DNA from 4 places in the Ornithinibacillus xuwenensis genome. Region 1 is predicted to be linked to each of the others. Evidence: riboswitches for the same ligand, from Rfam matches in the RefSeq annotation. Region 1 holds a riboswitch; each other region holds the start of a gene.

Region 1 (5,738 bases):
AAAAATATATGTTAACTTAGAAGGGGTTATAAGTATGTCGTATCTTATTTTACTCATTGGTTCATTTTTCCCTCGTAGTAATTAATAGCAACTAGTTAATAAAAAAGATTTCCCACTAATCTCTTGTAGGAAATCTACAACTATTTATACTAAATTTTGATAGACAAAGGCAAATCGAGTTGCATGCTCTATTTCATCTGTCATTGCTAGGAAAAACACATCACGTACGCTTGCATCACTTGTTAACAGATAATCATCCCGATATTTCTCGTACGCCTCAAGTTCATCCTGATACGCTAATTTAATTCCTTCTTTAAAGGTCGAAAAACGTTTGCGTCGTTTTTTATAGGATGGATTATTTCCAGCTAACCTCTTATAAAGGTTCATAAAGGAGTCTAAGTGTCTTTTCTCATCTTCTAGAGCATGGATAACTGCTTCTTTCGCTTCATTATTTGGTGCCATTGCTGACAATCTTGTATAAAAATCAATTGCTTCACTTTCACCTTCCATCCCTTCGATTAATGCATCGAGAACCTTTTCTTGAATACCCATAGCCCGATTTAAATCAATGCTTCTTTCCACATTAGTGGGAGCGTAACTAGTTGTATATTGTAGCTGCGGCCAATAAGGATAAGTATAATAATACATCGCTTCCTCTCCTTTTATCTATTCTCAGTATTCACTATATGCATGAGAACAGAATGGGTTATTATCCCAATCAAATAGGAAGATGAGATTTTGAATATTTCCTCGGAAATAATCTTTTTTTGTCGAATAAACAAAAAAATGATGGACAAATAAATAGCCCATCATTTTCTCTAGATTGTTATCCAATTGTTTTTAATTGCGACAATTACTGCATTCGTCCTGTCGGATACATGTAATTTTTTTAGAATTGAGCTTACGTGGTTATTCACCGTTCTAGTTGAAATAAATAACTGCTCGGCAATACTCCCATTATTTAATCCCTTACCAAGCTCCTCTAAGACCTTCCATTCTTGCTCCGTTAAAATTCCTTTTGGTCGAACTGGTTGCTTACGAGTCACCTTTACGTAATCATTTAATAGAACTGCAGATAGTTTTGGATGAATATATTGCTGGTCATTTAGCATCGTTTTGGTAGCAAAGACTAGTTCACTTAATTCCATGCCATTGAAAAAATAGCCATGAAGACCATAACGGAATAACTCGCAAAGTAAATTCGTGTCTATATCTGAAGTCCAAACAGCAACTCGAATATTGTGACTAATTAAATTCTCTATCACAATAGTGATATTTATTTTTGTACTTAGATCAATAATGACTAAATCACTCTGACTTAATGAATAATCAAGATTATTATACTCAGTTGAATCGATTGCTTTCCATCCATATTCTGGAAGCTTTTCTTCTAATTTTTCAATTATGATATCTCTTACTAAGTCTTTTTCTTTGATTATTGTAATCTCACCCAATAGCCTCTTCTCCCATCATTATCACGTTTACCCTATTACTAAATGGTAGGATTAATACATTTGCCAATATGAATCAGTTGCAATAATAAAAGCTATTCCAAGAAATTAAAAATAGCCAAAGAAAATACATGATAGTTACATCCATGTTGGCAACCAGGCGATCATAGTCATGGACCTTAGACCCTTAGCTTTGCGTCCTATTCTTTCAAATAGTTTGCCTTTTTCTATCTAGATACAATTTTAATCACAAAGACTATAGTAAACTAAATTCTACACAAATAGCAACAAAAATTTCAAAAAATATGCTCATGTAATTTATGGTAGATGTAAAAAAAAAGAAACCCTACCAAGTAGAGTTTCTTTTTTTTACAATTATATTTTAAATTTACCGATTAATGCATTTAACTCTTCAGCAAGTCTGGACAATTGCTCAGAGTTCCCAGCGATTTCCTCCATGGAACCACTTACCTGTTGTGCAGATGCAGATGTTTGTTCAACACCAGCAGCAGATTCCTCAGAAATTGCTGCAATTTCTTCTATGTTACTGCTCATCTCCTGGCTATTCGTAGCCATATTCGATAAGTTCGTTGTAACTGTTGAAATACTAGCGACCATATTTGTAACAGCGTCCGTAATTTTGGCAAAGGTTTGCCCAGTCGTATCAATCGTAGTTGTTCCTTGTTCAACCTCTCGATAACCATTTTGTAGCGACTGTGACACTGTACTAGATTCATGTTGAATGTTCTCGACAATTCCAGTGATATCTGTAACCGATACAGATACTTGCTCTGCAAGCTTTCTTACCTCATCTGCAACAACCGCAAAGCCTTTACCATGTTCCCCAGCTCTTGCTGCCTCAATCGCCGCATTTAAAGCTAGTAAGTTTGTTTGCTCTGCAATGTCCTTTATTACTAGTACTAAGTTTGATATTTTTTGTGAATGTGCATCTAAGCCTTCTACTTTTTTCACAGCATCCTGCACAATCTCATCAATACGTTGCATTTGTAATGTAGAGGATTTCATCAAGTCAGAACCTTCATTCGTAAGTGAAAGTACATCTTTTGAATAATGGTCAATTTGTGCACCATTTTCATTTGCTTCTTGAACTTCTGTTGTAAATGAACTCATCCCAGCTGATAAATCACTTGCACTATTTGCTTGTGTTTCTGTACCTGTTGCTAGTTCTTCCATCGTCGTAGCAATTTGTTCTGCGCCAACTTTCACTTCATTTGCTGATTGTGTTAGCCCTTTACTTTGACTTGTAACCGTTTCGGAAACCTCATTTATTTTCTGAATGATATCACGCATATTAGCATTCATTTCATTCGTTGCTTGGACAAGCTGACCAATTTCATCATTCGATTTCGATTGTAACGGCTCATGGTTTAACTCTCCAGACGCTACTGATTTCATGCGATTCATAACCGTAGTGATTGGTTTTGCAATTAGTCTAGCCGTGTAAATCGAAACAAGAATTCCAATTAATACAACTAATAAAGTTACAACTGCACTAGCAATACCAATTGTTTTACTACTCTTTATCGCAGCATCTGTTTTATCATAAATAACGCTTTCTCGCTCTCTTGCTGCTGTTTCAAAACCTTCTACTAATTCCGTTACAAGCGGTGATACCTTTGTTTCCATAATTCGTAATGCTTCTTCTTTATTTCCACTATCATAGGCAGCGAGAACTTCGTTAACTGATTCGCCCCATTGAATTTTCTTCTCTATAAGTGCTTTTATTTCATCTGAATCACTAATTGCTAGAACATCATTCTCTAGCTGGATACTTTCTTCAATACCCTCTTCAAAGAGTTTTCGGTATTTTTCATCCTCATATAACAGATAAGCACGTACTAAACCATTACGATTGACCATGTTATACGCCATTTTCTCATCTGCAATAAGTAATGGCATCTGTTCACTAGCAATTTCCTCTGTATCTTTATTAATATTGTTTACCTCATAAAAATTATAAGCTCCTAGCAAAATAACAAATACCAATACTAATGAGAAGCCCATCATTATTTTTGCTCGAACACTATTTAATTTATTTTTTTTCATTTTTTTCACACTCCCATGTTGTTTGTATTCATTTGGTGACAAAGTTCTTAGCGGAAGTGACACAACAAGAAATTCTGTTATTACTCACTTTTCGTCTCATCAATTTGTCCACTAATACTATAGTTCGGTAAAATCAGTACTTCAACCCGACGATTCTTCGCTCTATTTTCAGCAGTATTATTTGGAGCAACAGGCTTAAATTCTCCAAAACCTTTTGCACTAAATTTGGTAGGATCAAGCTTTTCATTCTCCAGTACTAAGCTCATAAAGTTAACAGCACGCATTACACTTAACTCCCAGTTCGACCCAAATTGCTCATTATTCATTGGTACATCATCCGTATGACCACTTATCACAATTTGATGTGGTGGGTCTGTATATAAAAGCTCTGATATTTCATCAGCAATCTCTTTACCAGCTCGGTTAACCTCTGCACTACCCGAATCAAAGGAAATGTCATTCTTGATTGAAATCATGAGACCTTCATCAGACAATTGAGTCTCCAAGGACTCTGATAAATTATTCGTTAAAATGTATTGATTGATTTTTTTCTGAAGCTCCTGTAAATTCAATAATTCTGTTTTACCTTCTTCTTCCTGTTGCTCTTTCTCTTGCTCGGTTTCTTTCTCTATCTCTTCCTCTAGCTTCTCATTTTCTTGCTCTTCAGGTGTTTGATTTTGAGGTGTTGGAGCTTCATTCTCCATGATTCCTTCGTCACCACTTGAAAATTCGTTTTTAAAAACAGCGGCTAGTTCTTCATATTTCTTAGTATCAATTTCACTCATCGCAAATAGAACAATAAATAAAGCTACTAGAAGTGTTAATAAATCGGAGTAGGGGAGTAACCACGACTCATCAACATGATGTTCTTCTTTTTTCTTATTCTTCTTCACTAGGAGACTCCATTGTTGTTAAACGTTCGTATTCTTTCGAAGTTAAGTAAGACCCTAGTTTATCTTTCACAACTTTTGCTGACTCCCCTGTTGTGATGGAAATGATTCCTTCTATCATAATTTCTTTAATCTCAACCTCATGCTTAGATTTAGACTTAAGCTTGTTTGAGAATGGATGCCAAAGCACATAACCAGTAAAAATACCTAATAAGGTTGCAATAAAGGCAGCAGAAATTGCATGCCCCAGCTTTTCAATATCAGACATATCGGCTAGCGCTGCGATTAACCCAACAACTGCTCCAAGAACCCCTAGAGTAGGTGCGTACGTACCAGCTTGGGAGAATATTGCCGCTCCCTCATGATGTCTCTTTTCCATTGCATCTATTTTTTCGAGCAATACATCTCGAATAAATTCCGGTGTTTGTCCATCTATCGCTAGTTGAAGACCTGACGCAAGAAATGAATCATCAATTTCATCTAGTTTGCTTTCAAGCGATAGAATTCCTTCTTTTCTTGCCTGATCTGCCATGTCTGAAAAAGTAAGGATAAGTTCTTCCACACTCTTTTCCTGCTTTTCGGTAAAAAGAACCTTAAATAGTGCTGGTACTTTCTTTAAAGTACTCATTGGGAAAGCGATCATAACAGAAGCTGCTGTACCTACTAATATAATTAAGATAGCAGCAGGATTTATCAATGCTTCCGGGCCTACGCCTTTTAAAACCATCCCAACCCCAACTGCGATGATTCCTAATATTAATCCTAATAGTGATGATTTATCCATTTGTGGACCTCCATTTTAATGTTTTATGCTTAATAGAATTAAATTAAAAAAGCTATCCTTCAAACTATCAGAATAGCCTTCAGAGATTCTAACGAAATCTATCTTATTTTCAGGCAGAGCTATCGGCCCTTCACTATGAAATATTAGTTATAATTACAATAGATTTGCCTTTTTCGCAGAATATATTATTTACAGGTGTGAAACTTTTCACCTACTTTATATATCGTACAATTATTAGGATGGTTAAATAGTTTTTATAAGAAAATTTATTAGAAATTGAAATTTTCTTGAGTAATCGCCATGATAGAAAACATGAAATTTGTAATTTAACGAAGTAGCTGTAAGACTCCTTGCGTAATTTGATTTGATTGAGACAGCATACTTTGCGCTGCTTGAGCAATAATATTACTTTTGGTAAAATGCAACATTTCATTCGCTATATTCGCATCTCTAATCTTAGACTCAGTGGCTACTAAATTTTCTGCCATCATATCCGTTATTTTCATTGAATGTTCTAAACGATTCTGAATTGCTCCATAACGCGAA
Region 2 (5,738 bases), on a different contig from region 1:
GGAAAACGATTAAATACCTGCTCAATTGGAACCATTCGCATCGCTAACATTAAGCCCTGCATATCTTCGGTTACACGAGTTAAGTTTTCGACTGTTTCGGTTAATTCCTGGTCCTTGTATTTAAGCGATAAGTCCTCTAATCTACTACGATCAATGATAACCTCTTCAAAAAGATTCATTAAACTATCAATTCGCTCAATGTTCACACGAATCGTCTTAGATTGTTTCGGTTTTTCTTGTGTAGTAGCTTTTGTTTCTTTTGCAGATTCTGTTGTATTTGCTGGTTTTTCCGGTGCTTTTTTCTCAAAAGAGAAATCAGAAACTACAACATTTTGAATCTCAGATACTTTTTTAATGGTCTCTTTAATAGAATCCTTTGATTCTTGTGTTAAAAATAGAATAGAAAAGGATTGGTCAAAGCTGCCTTCTTCAATATCTTCAACTTCTGGAACAGTTTTAATAACTTCTCCTTCACTTTCCAATTTATCAAATACCATATAAGCTCTTGGACCTTTAAGGACACAGTCTTCCGTTAATTCAACCTTAATTTGATAAGCATGGAACCCATTGCCCTTAGCTTGGTTGATAACAGTTGCTTGATATTCATCTAGGTCTAGAGATTCTACAGGTGCATTTATGGTTGGACTGACTTCTTCAGAGCCTTGTTCCACATAGGTTCCTGCTTCAACTTGCTTTAATTGCGACACAAGTGATGTAACATCCTTTTTCCCATCATTTCCCTCACTAATGGCACTTACCATTTCTTCTAGTGCTTCAACTGCTGAAAATGTAATGTCAATAACTGCTGTCGATACAGCCAGCTCATTATGGCGTATCTTATCCAATACGTTTTCCATTTGGTGTGTTAAGGAAGCAATATCCTCAAACCCCATCGTTGCGGACATGCCTTTCAGTGTATGGGCTGAGCGGAATATATCCTGAACGATATCAATTTCCGTTGGCTGTTTCTCCAGTTTAAGAAGATTATCATTAATTGCTTGAAGATGCTCTCGACTTTCATCGAGGAATACTTCAATATATTGATCAGTGTTCATGTTGCACGTCCTCCTAGGATTTAATCTACTAATAGATATAGGTTTAGCTCGCCGATTGCGTTAAAATTAACAGTTAATCGAATCGCTTTTTCATACCCTAATAATGTAGTACTTCCTTCTACAATAGTTGGAGCAGTAATATCTGTTGTAATGCCACTTTCAACAATGTTTGTGGAAAGACCACCAGCAATCATATTACCTAGCTCTCCACTAAATGAAACAAGCATTTCGTCTTGTAATGGCATTCCAAACATCGCTTCACCGATAGCACCAAATACGGATGAATCTCCTGATAGCACTAAATTCCCTTTGATATCTCCAGTAATACCGATTAGCACACCAAACTGAATCTTTAATGATTCTCCTGAAAGCTGCGGTTTACTCATTTCATACTGAATTGGTATGACATTCTTGATGGAAGCCATCGTTCCATTTAATAAAATTGTTATTGCTTTACTCTTTTCTTGCTTTTTTCCCTCCAACTATGTTGACCCCTTTATCATGTAGTTTTAAAAAAAGCTATTCCAAACAAAGAAATAGCCAAGAAATAAAATATAAATCTACTTGGTAACCAGGCGATCCTAGTCAAAAGACCTTAGACCCTAGGTTTTGCGTCCTATTCTTTCAAATAGTTTGCCTTTTAGGTAGTAAAATATTCTTATTTGAATAGTACAAATTGACTATTAAATCATAGTACAGTAAACGCTAAAAATCAATAAAATTTTCAAAAAAGTATTATGGAATTTAAAGGTACAAATGACCATGACTTCAGTCTTCGGTATGATGAATTTTGAAACTCAAACGAAAGATAAAATTATTGAAGTTGTCATAATTCACAACGAAACTGTAGGCATTTTACTATTTCTTGCTAGAATTCTTGCTCCCTTGTCATTTGATACAAAAATAACAGGGACATTTTTCTCTAACAGCTTTAAACAAGATGCGATTATCTTCTCGTCTGGTCCCCCATTGAGATGATGTCTGTTTAAATATTCTTTGGATGGAACCTCTAAAAATTCACATCGGCCTGCTTCTTGATAGAGCTCTAATACATCAAAACCAATTTGTGCAGACTTTCTAGTACCTGGATCATCATTGCTTTTTAGCCCATCTAGCTCTCGCATAACTTGCTTACTAATGTATAGCTTCATATTACTATCACGATAGGCTGCGATAAGCATCAGCTGTTCGTGCATCAAAATATTCGTGTCAGGTGCGATTGCGATTCCTTTTTGGATTGCTTCCTCTAAACGTCGGTACTTCATAACCGCTAGCTTTTGAAGTGATTGCTTCGCAAGAACATCCTCCATCTTACCAGCTGTTCTATTAGCATGAATAGCAGCTAATATTGTAAGTCCAATCCAAGCGATTAACATCGTTTCATTATCAAACCCGATTGAAATGAAATATAGTATAAATTGTAAAAGAATAATGACAAAACCTAATACGACCTTACGAGCGTAAATATGTCCTAGTCCAGGAACAAGAACAGACAAGAATCCTGCCTTTCCCTGTTCAATTGAGGAAGATTGTTTTACTCGATAAAAATTTGCAAATAAGATAACGCTAAGGATATAGATAATAATTTGATAGATATCCTGAATATCTAACCACTTGGTTATCATTCCAACCACAATTGCAAGTAGCATTCTAGCTTCTCTCCTTTATGTTAAAAATGATTCTGGTCTCCTGTATCATGATGATGGTCGTTTACAATCCCTAATCCTCTATCCATTCCGAAGTGTGTTTCATCAACAAAAGCATCCATGCCTGGATTTTTATAAGGATCGTTTCGATCAGAATCATAGCCTGAATCATAACTGGAGTAGCTAGAAATATGGGTAGGACGCCTAGACATAATCATTGCGTCTAAAGTCTTATTTGTCCACTCATCCTTCGTTGTAGGGAATATGGACTTATACTCAATTTGTTTACCAGAGCTCTTTCCTCTTAGCTCAATTAAAAAAGTACCGAGGATTCCCCCTACTAATGACCCAATGATGATTAATCCTGTGTTCATCTAAAGCCCCCTCCCTCAGTTGTCTATAGGATCGTTATATTCCCTATATCGACACATTCAGACAAATTATTAATACAAATCAGTTATTTTATAGCGGAAAACGAAGAGTTTTTTCAAAAATTTGCTTGTAAGGAATTCTAGGCATTATGCACCACATAAAAAAATCCACCTTAATGAAAAGGTGGATTTCCAAACATTTACTATTTTCTTTTTCGAAAAAATACCGTTGCCGCTGCAACAGCACTAGCCGCACCTATATATTTCAAGCCTAGCAAAGACTTCTGTTTCCAATAACTTCGAATCGATTCCATACTCCTGATAAGATCTGCAACCTCTTCATAAAGAAATCGCTTTTCCATTGGTGTAAGGCTTTTATTTCGCAAGCTTTCCTGCAATTCCGATATAGCAACACGATTTAATTGCTTATCTTTTTCCGAAAGCTTTGTACTTATTTCATTTATTGCATCCAGATAATGAAGTATTTGTCCTGCCAATTTAATGGAATCCGAACGTTTGATTAAAATGCTAATGTAATCTTCTAATTCTAAATCCCTTAATTCCCCTAATTGGTGAACCACTTCAACAATTTCCTCTTGAAAACCATCTAAGCTTATTTCTCGCGTATCCATTCGCCCCATTACCATCACCCTATGTCACCATGAATTATGTCAAAATCTAACATTAATCATACAACATATCAACGAAAATTGGGACTATTTTTTCATTACATTTATGTTTCAAATAATTCACCATTTAAAGCTTGAATATATCTTGTTGCAGATCTCTCCACTGCAGCAATTCCATCCTCTTTCACGACCCGATAAAAGGCGTTGTAAATTCGATCAATTTTCATCTGTTTTACACGTGTTGAAATATCTGCTACTTTTGCAGCAGGTAAGGGAATTAGATTCGGATAACTATACATAAAACTTACCCAGTCCTGATCTTGGACTACTTGAATAATATCTCCTGAAAGTAGGATACCCTTTTCATCGTTTCCTTCCTTCCATTCTAATACTGCACCACCCTTATAATGTCCACCAAGACGATGCAAGATTATTCCTTTATCAAGCTCTAGTGTTTCGCCAGACCAAAACACGATTCGATCACTAGGTCTTGTGACCCATTCCTGATCATCCTCATGGATGTAAATGAGCGCATTAAATGCCTCTGCCCATTCGACCTGCGTGGTGTAGTAATGAGGATGAGATAATGCAATTGCATCAATACCTCCTAGTTCCTCAATAGCTTGAATGGTTTCTTCATCTAAATATGTTAAACAATCCCAAAGTATGTTAAAGCCACCATTTTGAACCAAATAGGCTGTTTGTCCAATCCCAAAGCTTGGCCTCGTATGAATACTATATAGACCTTTTTCATCCATAATAATTTCGTTTTGATAGTTATGGTTTTGAACCATTTCCTCTAACGTAATCCAGGATTGACCGCTTGGATGGACGTATTGCCTTTCTTCTGTGCATATTACACATTTCTCAGGTTCTTTCGGTGAGCCATTGTACTGAATGCCACAGGTTTTACATATATAATGCTTCATCATTTCATGTCCCCCATTTACATCTATTAATGGAAATATATGTGATTGGAGTTAGTACTATGATTTTGTTTTGTGGGTTGCTATTGTATAGGAATACTTCTGGAGAAAAAAGAGGCTTTACTAATAGTTCTATTTACCTAAAATTGGATTAAAATGAGGATGGGACAAAACTAAAAGGTAATTCTAAAAAGCCGAACGAAAACTAAACCAGATCCGGAATTATACATAGACTCCTGCGGGAGGAAAGGCATCGGTGAGACCCCACAGTGCGTCAGCGCGAGGAGGCTCACCAGCCGCCCGCGGCAAGGTAGACACTGTGAGGTTGCTCACGAACAGTTGTCGCCCCTGTACTGGAAGTGAAAGCGAAGTATATTTCCGGTTCGGAATATATGCACAAGCCATAATCGTTCGTTTTTTCCTTGCTAAAATACTTTTGTCCCAGCCTCTTTATCAACCTTATTATTTATGCAGGATATCCAATTCGCGTAAAATAACCGGAACTAGTGGATTGCTAGAATCCAAGTTAGATACTTTTTCTAACACACGCTCATACCCATGTAGTGAAATCATATCCTGTAATTCGATTGCTTCCATATCTTCCGTATTTTGATAGTGTAATGCTGCTGCTATTACTTTTGCGAGATTTGTAGGAGGATTACCCGTTATTTCCATAGATAGCTTAGCTGGCCTAATTAATCGATCATTTGGTCCTAGCTTACGAATTGGACCTCTACCTACTCGCAACACATCGTCAGAGATATAAGGATTCTGGAAACGATTGATAATCTTTTGCTTATATGCATCATGTTCACTTCGGTCAAAGTGATAGGTTTGAATAATCGCTTCACCAGATTCATCTAATACACCAGTAAGAATCTCCTGAATAGAATTATCCTTCATTGCTTCATTAATCGTCTTGTATCCCATAAGTTGGCCAAGATAAGCAGGCACTGCATGACCAGTGTTTACGGTAAAAAGCTTCCGCTCAATATAAGGCAATAAATGATTAACATATGTAATTCCTTCAATAGACGGTATGTCACCCTTCATGGATGACTTCTCTACGACCCATTCAAAATAGGGCTCGACCATGACCTCTAATCGATCA
Region 3 (5,738 bases), on a different contig from region 1:
ATATTTGATAGTACGATTTTTAATCGAATTAAAGGTACGATTCTTCGTTCTTCTATTTTAGGTATTACAATCGGAATTCTACCTGGTGTTGGAGCTACTACAGCCTCGATGGTGAGCTATAGTGAAGCAACTCGCTGGTCTAAAAATCCGAAAGAATTCGGTACAGGAGTACCGGAAGGGATTGCAGCACCTGAATCAGCAAATAATGCTGCGGCGATGGGCGCGATGGTTCCATTACTATCACTTGGAATCCCTGGAAGTGCAACGACTGCCATTATCCTAGGTGCATTTGTTATGCACGGAATGCAACCAGGTCCGATGTTAATTAAGGATTCACCAGATTTAGTTTATACAATCTTTATTTCATTATTATTAGTCAATCTATTAATCTTGGTCTTGTCTAAACCATTTATTCGTATATTCTCAAAAATAATGAAGGTTCCATACAAAGTATTAGGGCCATTCATTGTAATCTTTTGTGTAATTGGAACATACGCAGTTCGTAACTCTATATTTGATATATGGATTATGCTTTTATTTGGACTAATTGGATTTTATTTAGATAAAATGAAGTTTCCATTAGCCGCGGTAATACTTGGATTGGTTCTTGGACCAATTGCAGAAGTAGAATTTAGACGAGGGCTACAAATGTCTAGTGGGGATTTCAGCATTTTCTTCACTCGACCAATTAGTGCCGTACTATTAGGTCTTGCTCTACTTGCATTAATTCTACCATTGTGGAGTAAGTTCCGTAAAAAACGCAAAGCAACATCGTAATCGTAAAAAACATAGAAATTCTATTAACAAACTTATTAACTGTAGTAGCTATCTACAATAGTTGATAAGTTTGTTTTTACTTGCATTTGAAATTGTTTACTTGATGGGTATTGAAGATACGATTTTAGCTTCGGTGATTATTATCGTATCCGAAATGCTTACAGCATCAAATACAACCATGTTTTCGGTAGCATTTGATGTCGAACCAGATCTAGTAGCTTCTACTGTTTTTGTTAGTACACTACTAAGTGTTATTACGTTACCAATTTGGTTTGTTTCATCATAATAAGCGTTATTAAAGTCTTCGGTTATTAAAGGAGCAGCCCTGATAGCAATGTATCCTATAGTAGATACATTGCTATTATTATTGGAATAATTTAATCTAACATATGGACGAATCATTCTTTGGTTATATTATTTAGTGTATTCATAGAATAATTCCTACTCCAACGAATACAATATACTACATCTAATCTATTAAAGAGGAGGTAATAGGATATGCTGAGCTCGATTGCGAATTTCTTTGATCGCATGGTGCGTAGGTACTTACCAGATGCATTTCTTTTTGCAATTATTCTTACATTTATTGTTTTTATCCTTGGTATCGTTTTTACTGATAATTCACCAGTTCAAATGGTTGAATTTTGGGGAGGCGGTTTTTGGAACTTACTAGAATTTGCGATGCAAATGTCTCTGATAGTGGTTACGGGGTACATTTTAGCAAATAGTCCGATCGTAAAAAGGTTATTAGGTAAAATTAGTAAGCTAGCAAATACACCAGGGCAAGCAATTTTATTAGTAACATTTGTTGCTTCCATTGCTTGTTTAATAAATTATGGCTTTGGATTAGTGGTGGGGGCGCTATTGGCTATTCACGTTGCAAAACGAGTACCATCAGTTGATTATCGTTTATTGATGGCAAGTGCCTATAGTGGTTTCTTATTATGGCATGGTGGATTTTCAGGTTCTATTCCATTAACCATTGCAACACAAGGTCATTTTCTGGAAGAAACGATGGGAATTATTCCTGTTACAGAGACACTATTTAGCAGTTATAATCTGTTTATTGTCGGAACGCTACTAATATCCCTACCGTTGTTAAATAGACTATTGATGAGACCAACTCGTAACGTAGGAGAAATTGATCCAGAATTGTTGAACCTCCAAGCTTCTGTAATAGAAGAGGAAGAAGTAGAAGAAGCAGAGGAAAAAACAAGTACACCAGCTGAGCGATTAGAAAATAGTAGAGTTATTTCGATTTTAATTGGGTTGTTAGGATTAGCTTTCATTCTTTATCACTTTGTTCAAAATGGTCTGAATTTAAATATTAACATTGTGAACTTTATCTTTTTATTCTTCGGAATACTGTTTCATGGAACACCACGTCGCTTTTTAAATAGTGCCACAGATGCTGTTAAAAATGCAGGAGGCATTATCGTTCAGTTTCCTTTTTATGCTGGGATAATGGGTATGATGATTAGCTCCGGTCTATCTGATCAACTATCGATGTGGTTTGTCAATATTTCAAATGATTTTACATTGCCGTGGTTAAGCTTTATCAGTGCTGGTATCTTAAATTTCTTTGTTCCATCAGGTGGTGGCCAATGGGCAATTCAAGGCGATATCATGATTCCTGCTGCCATTGGTCTAGATGTGGATACTGCGAAAACAGCCATGGCGGTTGCATGGGGAGATGCTTGGACGAATATGGTTCAGCCGTTCTGGGCGTTACCAATTCTGGCCATTGCAGGATTAAAGGTTCGTGATATTATGGGATTCTGTGTGATGATTCTGTTTTGGAGCTTCATTCCGATATCAATTGGATTATTGTTTTTCTAATCATTCATTCATACTAATAACGTTAAAAAAAGCAATGCTAATTATGGGTTAGCATTGCTTCTTTTTCTTCCGGTAAGTTGTGATATCGTGATTCCTACGATGATAAAGAAAGAACCATATAAAATACTTGGTGTAATTGCTTCACTTAGTGCTAGCCAACTAAAGGACAATCCAAACACTGGTACAAGTAAGGTGGATAATGTTGCAGATACCATATCAATTTTACTCAGTATGACAAACCATATCGTGAAGCATAAAGCAGAAGCTAATACACCAGTAAAAAGAATATAAAATATACTTTGACCATTCCAATTAATTGGTTGCCCCCACTCCATTATCATAGCTGCTACAACAATACCGATTGTTCCAAAAAACATTTGGTAAGCAGAAACTTGTAATTTGGGAAGATGGTTTAATCGTAATCGGTAATATACATTGGAAGCTCCCCAAGAAATTGCAGCGATAACAATGAGTAATTCTCCAATAATCGTATCGATGCTTTGTGCTTGGAAGAAATCCCATCCAATAATAAGTACTAAGCCAACCATTCCGACTATAAGTCCTATTAGCTTTTTAGGAGTTAGCTTTTCGTCAAGAAACTTAGCTGCTAATAAGCTACTCCAAATGGGCATCGTGTAGAGAATGATGGAAGATTTCCCAGCATCGACAAATCGAAGTCCATACATAACGAAAAGAAAAACAATCGTTGTCTGTAACAAGCCAACAACCACTAGTGGTTTTACATACTGTTTTGGTGGAAGTTTAATCTTTAAGATTACAAGAATAACTAATAGAGTAATCGTTCCTGTTCCAAAACGAAGTGCAGAAAAAGTGAATGGACCTACAAATTGAAGGGATGCCTTCATCAATACCCATGCATATCCCCAGATGATCGTAATGATTAGAATAAGTAACCAAATGAAGGTTTTTTTAGTTGTTTTCATCCTATTTTCCTCTCAAAGTTTCCTACTGTTACCTTACCATAACAAGGTTAGACAAGGGTGTTATTTGCTTCGTATGAGATGGAAAATAATTGCTAGAATTATAATTTTGAAAATTTTGTAATTTCAGTAGGAGCGTGTTATAATATGTAAGCTAAAAAGTAGTGTAAATAGACTTGATTTTTTTTACATTTTTAAAAAATAAAACTTGTTTTAATCATTGAATAATCATAGAAGTGGTGTAAAATAGGTATTAAGTAGTAGTGAATATGACCTTAATATCCATATAGATTGAGAAAAGGGCAAACTATTCGAAAGTATAGGACGCAAAGCCAAGGGTCTACCGGTGTACATACCCATGATAGCCTGGCTGCCAAAATATTACGTTTTTTAGAATGTTTGGCTATCGTTCTTTGGATAGCCATTTTTTGATTTTCCTAAAACGAAGTCTTTATGACTAAGAGGTGAAAATAGTGGAAGTCATTAATAACCGATATCGAATAATGGAGCAATTACATCAGAACAGACTAGTTTCAACTTATTTAGCTGTTGATATGCGAGCAGATAATAAGGTAATTCGACTAAGTCTACTAAATGCTGAATATACACCGCAATCCTTAATTGATTATTACACCGATTCTTTTATTGCGATTAAAAATTTGACTAGTAAGCGCATTGTTCGTAATTTTCACTTCAATACAATTTCGCACATAGATAATAAAGTGCAGCAGGATAAAAATTATTTCTTTACTTCTGCCCATATTGCTACAGAGGAACCATTTGTAGATTTTGTTCAAAGTATGACAATTGACCAAGTTCTCGATGCATTTGTCGAGCTTTGTACAGCTGTGCATTATCTACATTTAAAAGGCTTTATATATGGTGAATTAAATTTAAATAACATATTCGTTGTTGAATCAAATCGTCGCTACAAGCTGATGCTGAAGGATCTTGCAACTGTTGAATTAGATAAGCATATCCATACCAATGAGGGGATTGAGGATTCTTACTTCAAATCACCTAAAGTGTTATCTGGCAATGAGCCTGATGTGGAAGCGGATATGTATGCACTAGGGGTTATCCTTTTGGCGATGCTACGTAAGAAAGCATACATAACAAACCCTAGGGATGAACTTCGGATTTTAAAGCAGGAAAATACTTCACTAGATCAAGCGAATTCGAGGATCACGGAGGCATTAATCCCTATCTTAGAAGATTTGTTAGTGTTAGAGGATTATCCATTTTCTTCTATTCAAGATATGACAACAAAGCTAGGTGAAAGTCTTGGCCTGAAGCTTTCTATAATAGAAACAGAAGAGATAGAGAAGCTACAATTCCACACGAAAAGTGTCGGAAGGGAATTGGAAACCGATATTATTATCAGAAACTTCGGGAACTTATCACAATATAAGCCCAGTAAGCGAATTTTCTTAGTTCAGGGAGAAGATGGGATTGGGAAAACACGTTTTCTAAAGGAAATGAAGTTTTTGTTAGGGCTACAAAAGGCAACTGTCTATGCAAGCTTTAGTTTAAGTGATACAGGTAGCAGTAAGCAAATGTGGATTGATATTTTAAGTAAGATGATTGTGGAAACTGATATTCATACGGTTGAGAAATACAAGGAAGAGCTTATGCGATATTTTCCAGAATTAGTCGATCAAGAGCAATCGCCTACAGTTGACAACTCGCTTGGTGTAAATTCTAAATATCGTATTTTGAATCGTATTGGTGGATTTATTAATGAAAGTGTCAAAAATAAGCCCGCAATAATACTGATTGACGATATTCACCTAGCCGATGATTTTACATTCGATACGTTAAACTATTTATGTTCAGAAATATTAGAACAAAATAATCTGATGTTTTTGTTATCGGGTGCGAGTAGCGAGGATAACGAAAATAAAGCATATCGAGAAAGCGTTGAAAACCTTAAAAGGCGGAAGAACTCGGAGATTATAAGATTAAGACGTTTAGATACACAGCAATCAGGTGAGATGATCCGGAATATTCTAGCCATATCCTATATACCGGTTCGGTTAACAGAGCGAATCTATTCTCGCTCATTTGGAAACCCACTTTTTATAAGCGAGGTAATTAAGGATCTTTATAGTCGAAATATTATGGAGGTAAATCCACAAAATGGAATGTGGAGTATAAATCTTTCTGCTAGAGACTATGATT
Region 4 (5,738 bases), on a different contig from region 1:
TTCATCTGCTTTGGAGGGTTAAGTAAAGGAAAACTACTTCCATTTGCTTGGAAGTAGTCATCTATGATAGCTATTCAAATAAAATGATCAAACCTTTGCATCAAGGTCATTATAGAGCTGAAAAGTATTTTTGCCATTAAGTTTCGCTTGGTACATGGCAGAATCGGCCTTCTTTAGTAGAGACCTTAAATCATTGCCTTCTTGTGGAAAAGGCACAATACCAATACTAGCAGATACATGAATCTGGTAATCAAAATTACTCCAATCTGCTAACCTATCTGTTAGCTTTCTAGCTGTTTCAGCAGTTGAATGAGAGTCGGTTTGATTTGGCAATACAATGACAAATTCATCTCCACCAAATCGAATAGCTATGTCAGCATGATCAATCGTTTGACGAATACGGTTACCAACTTCAATTAAGACTAGATCGCCTACATCATGACCGTATTTATCATTTACTTGCTTAAACCCATCTAGGTCAAGAAGTAAAATAGATCCTTGGTTACTCATATAATCAAAATGATTAAATAAATAGTTCCGATTTAATAGCCCGGTAAGTGTGTCCAATGTCATTTGCTTCTCTAATTCAATAACATATGAGAAAAGATTTGAAAATTTAACTAGTATATCAATATCCTTTTCCGTATAATGAGCAGTTTTCGAGTCCACTGCACATAGTGTTCCATACATTTCACCATTATTATAGAAAATGGGGACGCCAATATAAGAATGAATATTCAAATCCCTTGTTACGTTTAAATTACTTGTAAAAGCGTGGTTAAAGGAATCATTAATAATCATTGGTTCACGATTTCCGAAGTATATTTGCTGACAATAAGACTCTTTCAAATCAAATGTTGATTTTTCTGGAAGGTTAATTCCAGTATTATTATCTAGCGTTTCCATAACAGTGAAGGTATCCGCTTGGATTTTCCCGACAAATAACAGCTTTCCTTCTATTACGGTATTGACTAGCTCAAGTAAATCTTTGGTAGTTTTATATCCCATTTAAATCCCTCTTATTACATCAAGTTGTGAAATAATCTTTTACTCTATGTTGTTATTACGCCATATATTAAGAAAAATATCAACAATTTGAGGGTCGAATTGGGTATCTTTTTTATTTTTAATTTCATTTAGTATGTATTCCGTATCAAGCGGATCCCGGTAAATACGTTTAGAGGACATTGCATCAAAGCTATCGGCTACTGCTACAATTCTAGCTAGTAATGGTATTTCATCACCGCTTAGTCCTTCTGGGTATCCTGTGCCATCATATCGTTCGTGATGGTATAAAACAATATCTAAGACACCATTATAGCGATAATTCATGACATGCTTTATCATGTTATATCCAATAGTAGGATGAGTCTTAACAATGTTAAACTCTTCCTTACTTAATTTACTAGGTTTATTCAAAATTCTTTCAGGTATACCGATTTTACCAATATCATGTAATAAAGCTCCGATGCGAATTGATTTGCAAGCATCTTCGGATAACTTCATCCTTTCTGCAATCATGACCGAATATTTTGCGACGTTTTCTGAATGATTCCGTGTATATGGATCCCTAGAATCTAAAGCATTAGAAAGTGCTATTGTTAATTCTAAATTATCCTCAATAACACGTTGCATATTCTTCATTAACCCTAAAGAAATAAACATGATCAACAGATAGGTAAATAAGTATGTTAGGAATGTCCAGAGGGTTTTCGTTTCTTCAGCTATTAGAAAAAATCTAAAAGCAACTACTATAGTTGTCATGAGGAATAATATCCAACTATGCCTCTCATAGAAACCAATACCCAAAAATATGGTACAAAAAATATATAAAATATAAAAATTACTTTCATTATGGAAAACAATACCGTTTAACGTAATCGTTATTAAAAATAATATATAAAAGCTGTATCGAAAAAATCTTGGGTTATTTATTAACTTTATAAATGCTTGTAACATAATACCTCCGGAATATTGATTTGACGTAAGTATTGTATTCGGTTTATGGAGGGGAAAAAACTAACTATATCCATTTGATTCAATTAGTTTTTGCATGATAGTATTTTTAATTCTTATTGAACGGTTAATTGAGATATTAAATTTATATTAGAAACAACAATATGGGAGTGTTATAATAATGGAAGTTTTTACATAACGAATGCAAATGTTAACGAATACCATCTATGAGTACGTTAACAATAAATTTTTTACAGTTGAATAGAAAATATTAGGGTTTAAATTAATGAAGACTTGTAGTAAAATTGTACTGGTAGTTAGAGTGGGTTAGTATTACATATAGTTCTAAATGCCTATCTAATTGTTATTGCAAGGAAAAAAAATAGTTAACATTTTTTAATCATTCCTTTGATAATAGCAAACCTATTGAAAAATGGGGACGCAAAGCCACGGGCCTAATGGAAATGTTTCGATGGTCGCCGGGTTGCCAAAAAGGTTGGAGATAATACTTAACGAAGTGATCAATAGCTTCTTATGTCCACCAGCAGTTGAGGTGGGCTTTTTTGTTTTAAATTGTCTCGCTTTTGAAGGAATAATAAAAAAGGAAAGGAATTACGATGTCACAACAAGAGCAGTGGAAATCAAAATTAGGATTTATTTTAGCGGCTGCAGGTTCAGCAATTGGGTTAGGAGCTATTTGGAAATTTCCTTATGTTGCCGGAACGGGTGGTGGAGGAGCCTTCTTTCTATTATTCTTAGTATTTACATTTGTACTAGGAATGCCACTCCTACTAGGTGAATTTATTATTGGGAGAAGGGGCCAAAGCGATCCGGTTAATACATATCGCAAGCTTACAGATAATCCAAAATGGAGTTTAATAGGAAAATTAGGTGTCTTTACATGCTTTATGCTGTTGTCCTTCTACAGTGTCGTAGGTGGATGGATTATTTTATATATCTTAAAAATCTTTACGGGAGCATTTAATGGGCTAACGCAGGATCAATATGGAGCCTTATTTGGTGAAATTATTGCGAATCCTCTAACGACGTTAACAGCGCAACTTGTCTTTTTATTCATTACCATTCTTGTCGTTGCCAAAGGAGTTCAGAAGGGAATTGAGGTAGCGAGTAAGGTAATGATGCCTGCATTACTAATTCTATTTATCGGGTTGGTAATCCGTTCTTTAAGCCTGGAAGGCGCAATGGATGGAGTTGAGTTTTTATTAGTCCCTGACTTTTCTAAGTTAACCTCAGAGAGTATCTTATTTGCACTAGGGCAATCATTCTTTACATTATCTTTAGGGGTTTCGGTTATGGTTACGTATGCTTCTTATTTACCGAAGAAACAAAATTTACCACAATCTGCGATTTCCATTATTGCATTAAACATCGTAATTGCATTATTAGCTGGATTAGCAATATTCCCAGGTGTTTTCTCATTCGATCTCGAACCGAATGCTGGACCGGTATTAATCTTCTCTGTATTGCCGGCCGTATTTAATCAGATGCCGTTTGGCATGTATTTCTTTTTAGCATTTTTAATCTTATTCTTATTTGCTGCGTTAACTTCAGCATTCTCGATGGTAGAGATAATTGTCGCAGCAGTTACAAAAAACAAACAAGAAAAGCGTAAGAAAACAACGTGGATAGTTGGAATTTTAATCTTTGTCGTTGGAATTCCATCATGTTTATCCTATGGGGTTTTAGCGGATGTGAAGCTGTTTGATAAAACATTCTTTGACCTTGTAGATTTTGCAGTAAGTAATGTTCTCATGCCATTAGGTGCTTTATTAATCGCTATTTTTGTCTCGCGAAAGGTATCAAAGGATGTGCTATATGAAGAGTTAAGGCAAGGATCACGTATTAGCCAGTCCTTCTTTTCGATATGGTATTTTCTCTTAAAATATGTAACACCAATTGCAATTATTGTTGTGTTTTTAGATGTTCTAGGACTATTTAAATGGATTGGAAAATTATTTAGTTAAGCTTATATAGTGAAGCATGGAGGTTAAAGAAATGACAACGATGAAGGATATTCAACAATTGTTTCCAAGCGTAGATGGTAATGCGCTACAAAGAGAGGAATTAGTCTCCTATATCAATACTATTCTTTCAAAAGTAGATGAGTTAAAGGATCCATCTAAATTGACATTGGGTGAGATGCCAGATTATACAGAGGATTTCTATAATCGTATTATTAAGCAAGCACAGATCCCGCAAAATGGATTATCGATGGAAAAAACGGTAGAAAAGCTATTGGATTTGGTAAAAGGGCATCGTTATGTCAATCAAAATTATGTCGCAAATGCTGCTCCACTTCCAAATATCGCTAGTATTATTGGTAATTTAGTAATGGTGTTAGTAAATGGGAATAACCTATGGGATGTTGAAGGTCCAGCGGCTGCTACAGCAGAGATTGAAATTACGAGTATGCTTTCTAAGATAATCGGCTATGATTCAAGCATTAGTACAGGCTATACCACATGGGGAGGACAGGGAGCAGTATTTAATTCCTTACGTCTTGCAATTGCTCGCCATGCACCAGAGTCTAACAAGACTGGTGTTCCTAAGAATCTTTATTGTTTCTGTTCAGAGTTATCACACTATAGTCTTTACAAGTCGGTGGAAGCTACAGGAATTGGAATTGATAATATGATTCGAGTAGGCATCAATGATGATCACTCGATGAATTTAGATGATTTAAAAGAAAAAATGGAGGACGTTATAGCAAGTGGTGGTGTTCCGCTTTATGTTCTAGCAACAATGGGTACAACAGATACCTTTGGCATCGATGATTTAGCTGGAATAAAGAGAATTACGGAAGTGTTAGAGCAAAAACATCAGTTAGATCCGATTTATATTCATGCAGACTCTGCAATGGGAGGCATGTATACCTTCTTTAATGATTATGATTTTACAGAGAATCCATTAAAGCTGGAAGAACAGGTTTGTACTGTTTTACAAGACTATCAGGAGAAGTTTCAATCTATTAATCTAGCTGACAGTATGGTGTTTGATTTTCATAAACTTGGACAAACACCGTACATTACAAGTTTATTTTTAATTAAGGATAAAGAGTATTTAAGGTATGTGGATTTAGATGCGTCTGAGACTCCTTATGTTGGAAATCGTGGCTATGGTTCTTATCATACAAGCTATACGCTAGAATGCTCACGAATGGGAAGTGCGATGGCGATATATGCATCATTACTGGCATTTGGTATGGAAGGGTATCAAGAGCTACTAGCAAACTATATTCGCGTTAACATTGCTTTTAGAGAAAAATTACAGAAACAAATTCCAAATGTTTCCGTGACAAATGAGATTTCTCCAATTACGACTTTCCGTTTCTATCCAGAAGCTTCTAAATGGAATGAAGAATTGCGAGAATCGGTTTCACTTGAAGAAGTAGTTGAAATTAACCAATTTAATGATGAATTTGCTGAAATAATTGGAGTGGAGCGAGATACGATTTTCTTTGGAAATACAAAGAAGCAACGCTTGTTAAAAACTGCTAATTCAAGTCAGCGAATTCCAATATATGCACATAAATTCTTCACAATTTCTCCTTATTCAACCATAGAGGAAGTTGACCGTTATGTTGGATTTTTAAAGCAACATATGGATCTTTTTATGAAGACTTATGAGCAGACATTCGTTTAATCGGAAGAATTTTAACGAGATTACACGCATAACTAGTGATTAATGAAGAATCTAAAAAAGCCTGTTACTTACTCTATATAGGATAAGTAACAGGTTTTTTACATATTATTTCTTAACTC

What was found. Region 1 has a riboswitch for cyclic di-GMP ahead of ABC228_RS16070 (response regulator transcription factor). Riboswitches for the same ligand answer to the same signal wherever they lie in the genome.
Region 2: linked by a shared signal. The riboswitch ahead of ABC228_RS17855 (chemotaxis protein CheX) and the one ahead of ABC228_RS16070 (response regulator transcription factor) in region 1 are both predicted to bind cyclic di-GMP.
Region 3: linked by a shared signal. The riboswitch ahead of ABC228_RS17775 (diguanylate cyclase) and the one ahead of ABC228_RS16070 (response regulator transcription factor) in region 1 are both predicted to bind cyclic di-GMP.
Region 4: linked by a shared signal. The riboswitch ahead of ABC228_RS12960 (sodium-dependent transporter) and the one ahead of ABC228_RS16070 (response regulator transcription factor) in region 1 are both predicted to bind cyclic di-GMP.

The regions. Positions count from the first base shown of each region.
Region 1 covers NZ_JBDIML010000006.1:177,691-183,428, reverse strand. Annotated here, with positions in the region: gene ABC228_RS16075 (ferritin family protein) at 145-648, opposite strand; gene ABC228_RS16070 (response regulator transcription factor) at 819-1,454, opposite strand; cyclic di-GMP riboswitch class I at 1,600-1,683, opposite strand; gene ABC228_RS16065 (methyl-accepting chemotaxis protein) at 1,827-3,518, opposite strand; gene motB (flagellar motor protein MotB) at 3,599-4,411, opposite strand; gene motA (flagellar motor stator protein MotA) at 4,398-5,192, opposite strand; gene ABC228_RS16050 (flagellinolysin) at 5,519-5,738, opposite strand, start outside.
Region 2 covers NZ_JBDIML010000009.1:77,322-83,059, forward strand. Annotated here, with positions in the region: gene ABC228_RS17850 (chemotaxis protein CheW) at 1-1,055, opposite strand, end outside; gene ABC228_RS17855 (chemotaxis protein CheX) at 1,076-1,537, opposite strand; cyclic di-GMP riboswitch class I at 1,619-1,703, opposite strand; gene ABC228_RS17860 (PIN domain-containing protein) at 1,889-2,704, opposite strand; gene ABC228_RS17865 (hypothetical protein) at 2,725-3,075, opposite strand; gene ABC228_RS17870 (hypothetical protein) at 3,276-3,713, opposite strand; gene ABC228_RS17875 (MBL fold metallo-hydrolase) at 3,806-4,633, opposite strand; gene ABC228_RS17880 (mannitol-1-phosphate 5-dehydrogenase) at 5,090-5,738, opposite strand, start outside.
Region 3 covers NZ_JBDIML010000009.1:57,147-62,884, reverse strand. Annotated here, with positions in the region: gene ABC228_RS17795 (tripartite tricarboxylate transporter permease) at 1-777, shown strand, start outside; partial or broken gene ABC228_RS19125 (AEC family transporter) at 932-1,063, shown strand; gene ABC228_RS17785 (short-chain fatty acid transporter) at 1,276-2,616, shown strand; gene ABC228_RS17780 (DMT family transporter) at 2,658-3,560, opposite strand; cyclic di-GMP riboswitch class I at 3,849-3,935, shown strand; gene ABC228_RS17775 (diguanylate cyclase) at 4,031-5,738, shown strand, end outside.
Region 4 covers NZ_JBDIML010000004.1:34,805-40,542, forward strand. Annotated here, with positions in the region: gene ABC228_RS12950 (sensor domain-containing diguanylate cyclase) at 88-1,008, opposite strand; gene ABC228_RS12955 (HD-GYP domain-containing protein) at 1,048-1,764, opposite strand; cyclic di-GMP riboswitch class I at 2,363-2,448, shown strand; gene ABC228_RS12960 (sodium-dependent transporter) at 2,574-3,941, shown strand; gene ABC228_RS12965 (pyridoxal phosphate-dependent decarboxylase family protein) at 3,982-5,619, shown strand.